2 regions of the Clostridioides sp. ZZV15-6598 genome follow, and region 2 is predicted to be linked to the other one. Evidence: riboswitches for the same ligand, from Rfam matches in the RefSeq annotation. Region 2 holds a riboswitch; the other holds the start of a gene.

Region 1 (3,222 bases), on a different contig from region 2:
CTTTTTGTATAAGTGTTAATTTATCATTTTCAGAAAGTGGAATATCGGCTTTAATTGGATATCCATTCAACACCAATACATCACATTTATGATTGTAATTATCTCTAACTTTATAGGCAGTTGTATTTTCTTCAACATCTGTTAATATTTCATTTACAAATATTTTTATTTTAACCACCTCCAATAAAGCTAATAAGTTCTACAACATCTTCATCTTTTAATATATATGTATTGTAATTGGATTCTTCAATTATTTCTAGATTTATCTCAACTACAACTCTATCGCTCTTCAAATTATATTTATTCAACAAATCTATAACAGTTAAGTTTTCTTCGAATTCAATATTCTTTCCATTAACCTTCACTAAATCACCTCCTCCTTTTGATTTTATTCAACTAATGTTCTGTACAAATTATATTAAATTAAGTTCTTCATTGTTTAATATTTTCTTAACTGTTCTCATTGAACACATTTTTCCACACATAGTACAACTATCTTCATGAGTAGGAGTTGATTCATCTCTATATCTTTTAGCCTTTTCAGGGTCTATCGCAAGTCTAAACATTTCACACCAATCTAAATCTGCTCTAGCTTTACTCATTTTGTTATCCCACTCACGAGCTCCTTTAACATTCTTAGCTATATCTCCTGCATGAGCGGCTATTTTAGCAGCTATTATCCCTTCTTTCATATCATCTAAATTAGGCAATCTTAAATGTTCTGCTGGAGTTACATAACATAAAAAGTCTACTCCTTTAGCACATGCTAATGCTCCCCCTATTGCACTAGTTATATGGTCATAACCTGGTGCTATATCTGTAACCAATGGACCAAGAACATAAAAAGGTGCTCCATGACATAGTCTTTTTTCTAACACTACATTTGCTTCTATTTCATCAATAGCCATATGTCCAGGTCCTTCTATCATGACTTGTACATTTCTTTCCCATGCTCTTTTAGTAAGCTCTCCTAATACTACAAGTTCTTGAATCTGAACACCATCTGTAGAATCTTTTATACAGCCAGGTCTACAAGCATCTCCTAAACTTAATGTAACATCATATTCTTCACATATATCTAAAATCTTATCAAAATTAGTATAAATAGGATTTTCTTTATTATTTAACTCCATCCAAGCAAATAATAATGAACCTCCACGAGATACTATATGAGTTAATCTTTCATGATTTTTTATCTTTTGGCAAACACTTCTAGTAAGACCAGCATGTATAGTAATAAAATCAACTCCATCAACAGCATGTTGTCTTATTACATTTAAAAATTCTTCTTCTGTTATATCTTTTAGTTCTTTTTCTAAATACCCTACTGCATCATACATAGGAACCGAACCTATCATTGCAGGTGACATTTCAACAACTTTTTCTCTAAATTCTCTAGTTTTTCCATAGTTACTTAAATCCATTATTGCTTCAGCTTTCATGTCTATTGCCACTTTAACTTTTTCAAGTTCATTTTCTATATTCTTACAATCTCTTGAAATTCCTAGGTTTACATTTATCTTTGTTCTTAAATTTTTACCTACACCTTCTGCACTTAAGGATTTATGATTTTTGTTAGCAGGTATAACAACTTGTCCTTTTGCTATTAATTCTCTTAATTCATTTACATCTACTTGTTCCTTTTGAGAAACGGTTTCCATTTCTTTAGTTATTATGCCTTTTCTAGCAGCATCCATTTGCGTTGTATAATTCATATTACATTCCTCCAAGATTAAAGTTATAGTTTTTAACAATAAAAAAAGTGCTTTTCCTTGTTTTGGAAAGCACTCTTATAATCATATATACACTTAGACAAATTTCTCACTATACAGAATAATTTATCTATTTATATAACAAAATTATATTACAAAGCTTCCCTTCGCAAGCATTATCTTGATCAGGTTATTAGGGTTTGTAAGTTACGGCTTTATCTCTCAGCTAGCCAATTCTAGCGCCCCTAGCTCTAAATTTTTATCATTTTTACAAATTCAGTATAACACAGCAAAAATATTAGTTCAACATAATAATACAAATTTTATATTTTAATTCACTTAACTTTACTCTAATAATACACCTTTTTTCGAATTTTCAAGATAAGATTTAAGTATCACAGCCCTTATATTTTCATACTTTATTGAATCTGGAAGTTTTCTTTTTATGTTATTTAAATTTTCATAACCTACTTCTTCACATACTTCTAAAATCATCTTCTTTTCATCTTCACTATAAAAACTTTCTAAATCTAATGTAAATGATATACTTTGCCCATCTTTTACATAATCATATACATATCCAATAACTGTAGATAAAGATACTTCTATTTCTTGACTTACACTTTGTATATCCTTACCTTGATTTAACAAATCTAATGCTATTTCATTGTTTTTTCTGCTTTCTCCATCTAGTATCAATTTTCTTTTTTTCTTTTTCTCCCAATTAACATCAATATTATTTTCTTTTACATACTGTTTAACTTCATCTAAAATACTAGCCCCATACTTTTCAATTTTTACTTCACCTATACCTGAAATATCCTTTAATTGTTCTTTATCAAGTGGGTATCTTCCACTTATTTCTTTCAAAGCCTTATTAGCTAAAATCATATATGGAAGTAATTTTTCTTTCTTGGCATATTCTTCTCGAATATTTACTAGCTTTTCATATAAAGCTTTATCTGTATTAATTTCAAGAAATTCACTATTAACATTTATTAAATCGACATTTTTTTCTTTATCCTTTTTATCAATATTATTTTTTTCGACATATTCTTTTATTAGTGTTTCAAAATCTTCACCATATTTTTGATATTTAATTTCTCCTACTCCAGATATATTTAGCATTTCTTCTTTATTGACTGGATAACTACTAGACATAGCTCTAAGTGTTCCATCTCCAAAAACCATATATGGAGCTATTTTTTCTTCACTTGCAATTAAGTGTCTTAATTCTCTTAAAGCACTATATAATTCATCTTCTACTTCTAGGGATTTTGTCATTACAATTTCCTTAAATTCTACCTTTGCCTCACCCTTCAAAACTTTCATAGACATATCATTTAATCTTATAGTTGGATAACTTCCTCTGTTTCCGCTACCTAAAGTTTCGACTAAATCTAAAAAACCATGAGAAACTAATGTGTTTATAAAATTCTTCAAGTCTTCACTTGAGTAATCTCTCATAATATTATATGTAGACAAAGTATCTAAACCAAGTTGTAAAATT
Region 2 (3,222 bases):
TAATTTTTCGTCTACTTCAGGAGCATGTTTTACTAAAATTTTTGCAGCATCTTCAGGATTTTTTATTGCATACTCATAACCTTTTGTTGTAGCTTTTAAGAATTTTTTAGCAAGTTCTGGGTTGTCCTTAAGTACAGTTTCATTAGAAATTATAAGTGGTGTATAATAGTCCAATCTTTCATCTAAGTCTTTTACTGGTATAAAGTTTAAATCATAATCAATTAAACTAGCTTTAACTACATCCCAACCTTCAAATATCCATGCGAAATCTACAGTTTTCATAGCTGCAAAGAAATCATCTTGACCAGTATTAACTATTTTTAATTTATTAAAGTCAGCTCCATTTTTCTTCATAACTGCTTTAAAAACAGCTTCTTCTGATGGAGAACCCCAACCTCCATAAGTTTTTCCTTCAAAATCTTTTGCTGTAGTTATATTTTTTTCTTTTGGAGATGCAAATCCAGAAGTATTATGTTGTATAACAGTAGCTACAGCTTTTATTGGAAGTGGGTCTTCACTAGTTTTTGCATAAGTAACTTGCTCTTGATAGCTTATACCAAAGTCAGCTTTTCCTGTTGCAACTAAAGTTTCAGCTCCACTTTCAGGTGGTTGTACTATTTCAACATCCAAACCTTCTTCTTTATAGTAACCTTTATCAAGTGCCACAAATAATCCAGTATGATTCGTATTTGGTGTCCAATCAAGTACAACAGTCACTTTTTTAGAAGAAGTATCTTTACTATTTTTTTTATCTTTATCACTATTATTTCCAGAAGAACATCCAGTTATTGTTGCTAATGTAAGAGCACTTACCAAACCTAATATTCCTAATTTTTTGAAATTCATAATATCCTCCCTCAAATGCATTTAATCTTCTAATCTATGTTTTATAACAACTTTTTTTATAGCTTGTACAATTCCTACAAATATTAAACTAAATATAACTACTAATATAGTAGATGCAAATACTTTATCAAGTGCATATGCACTTTTTGACCTTAGCATATAAACACCAAGACCTTTTGTTCCACCTAACCACTCTGCAACAGTTGCTGCCATTACAGCATAAGTAGCAGATATTTTAAGTCCAGAAAAAAATTTATCCATTGACATAGGAAATTTAAGATGAATAAAAGTATTAATCTTATTTGAATTCATAGTCTTAAACAAATTTAAATAATCTTTATCAATATTCTCAATACCATCTACAAAACTTATTAATATAGGAAAAAAACAAGTAAGCATTACCATCAATATTTTTGGCATTGTTCCAAATCCAAACCAAATCATAAAAAGTGGAGCTATTATTATTGTAGGTATCATTTGAGTCACTAACATAATAGGATAAAGACATTTTTTTATTATCAATACAAAATCCATTAATATTCCAATTATTAAAGATATTATTATTGCAACTATAAATCCAAATATTGCTTCCCCTATAGTAACCATGGCATGCATAGATAAATTTTGATAATCTTTAAAAAATACATTAATTATATCTATTGGTGTAGGTAGTATATATTGAGGAACCTTTAAAACTTCTACCACAGATTGCCAAAAAATAAGTATAAACAAAAATGTTGCTATTGGGTATATACTATTTTTGACTTTATCTATGATTTCTAAGTTTCTCATCTATAGTTAAACCCCCAGCTTTTTCATCTACTCTAGCTACTGTTATAACTCTTTCACATCCAAGATTAAAAGGGATTTTATGTACTTTTTTTAGTAGTTCAAAAACTTCATCAAAATCACCTTCAACAGTAGTACTCATTGCTCCTATTTCACATTTAAGACCACTATTTTCAATTTCTGCTATACAAGCATCTACTACTTTATACATTTCTTCTTCACCTTTATAAGGTCTTAGTGGCATTACTGCTATGTCTGCAATTACCATTTAAATCACTCCTTTTAAAATAATTAATACCTACTAGGTATATTTTGTTTTTTGTTAAAATATTTTATAGATAAAAACATAGTATATTTAAATAAAATAAAAGCCTTATCCAAAATAGGATAAGACTTATTTTTATCTTTACTGGTCTCCCTACACTGGCATTATCCAAACAGGTTCAAAGGGTCGAGATAAAATCTCCTCTCAGCATATTAGCTCCCCGAAATATATTATATCTTTTCTACTTGATTATACTACACTTATCATATTTTAACAAATTTTTTATTTATATTATATATTTTATCTGTATTAAAATTTACAAAACTATATAATATTTTATGATTTATTGTCTTTATCCCCACTAATTTTTTTTAAAATTTTAATAACCCCCTTTTATTTACTATAACTTTATTCTCTTGATATTATTATTTTTAATATAATATATTTTTATACACATATATTGATTATATATACTCTTTTTAATATATTGACCACTTCTTATTGATTAATTTTGTGCTACTTCATCAATATAATTCAAATAAATTAATAATATAAATCTACAGTTCCTTTTAGACAACAAGCTTTATTGCATAATTTACTTGTATGTTTTATTTTTAAAGGGCAAAATAACTTTTATATTTAATTTTTTTAGTTTATATATTGAAAAATAAAACGTTTTCCTGTAATATTATAATCGTAGAATAAAACTAAACAGGCAAAACTAGAGAAATTTAGTGACGCAAAGCTATAGGGACTAACACTTATAAAATAAGTTATGTCAGCCAGTTGCCAAAAAGATATTTTCTTTTTGTTTTTTATGAAAGTTTTTTAGGGGGATAAATAATATATGTTTATAAATAAAATGGATAGATGTACGCATATACTAACTGCCTATATATGCAGTTCATACGATTACTGTAATTTTATAGATACGCAGTTAAACGATTTTATACTAGAGTATGGTGAAAATGTTGTGGAATCTTGTTTACATCAAGTGATGGTATTGGTAAGTAAGTATAATTAAATGGATTTTATTTTCTAGAAAACCCTTTTTAGTTTTATCTACATTTTAAATGTATCATCGATATAAAATTGATTAAAGTATATTTCTTTTTTTATTTTTAATTAAACATACAACTAAGTTTATTTTATATACTGTTTACCCCAATTACATAACTCTAATAATATAAGCTCTAATGACTTTCCACGCTTAGTAGCAGAATATTCAACTTTAGGTGGAATAGTTGGATAAGAAATTCTCTTAATCAATCCATCTCTTTCAAGATGTTTCAATTCCTGCGATAATATTTTATGGCTTATAT

What was found. A riboswitch is a leader RNA that binds a small molecule or an ion and turns the genes downstream of it on or off. The one in region 2 is predicted to bind thiamine pyrophosphate.
Region 1: linked by a shared signal. The riboswitch ahead of thiC (phosphomethylpyrimidine synthase ThiC) and the one ahead of KGF50_RS09700 (MTH1187 family thiamine-binding protein) in region 2 are both predicted to bind thiamine pyrophosphate.

What each region holds. Positions count from the first base shown of each region.
Region 1 covers NZ_JAGWCS010000125.1:5,609-8,830, reverse strand. The annotation lists gene thiF (sulfur carrier protein ThiS adenylyltransferase ThiF) at 1-178, opposite strand, end outside; gene thiS (sulfur carrier protein ThiS) at 171-365, opposite strand; gene thiC (phosphomethylpyrimidine synthase ThiC) at 414-1,715, opposite strand; TPP riboswitch at 1,858-1,969, opposite strand; gene recQ (DNA helicase RecQ) at 2,058-3,222, opposite strand, start outside.
Region 2 covers NZ_JAGWCS010000039.1:4,126-7,347, reverse strand. The annotation lists gene KGF50_RS09710 (ABC transporter substrate-binding protein) at 1-846, opposite strand, end outside; gene KGF50_RS09705 (ABC transporter permease) at 868-1,638, opposite strand; gene KGF50_RS09700 (MTH1187 family thiamine-binding protein) at 1,613-1,903, opposite strand; TPP riboswitch at 2,034-2,133, opposite strand; cyclic di-GMP riboswitch class I at 2,605-2,694, shown strand; gene KGF50_RS09695 (hypothetical protein) at 2,763-2,924, shown strand; gene KGF50_RS09690 (winged helix-turn-helix transcriptional regulator) at 3,044-3,222, opposite strand, start outside.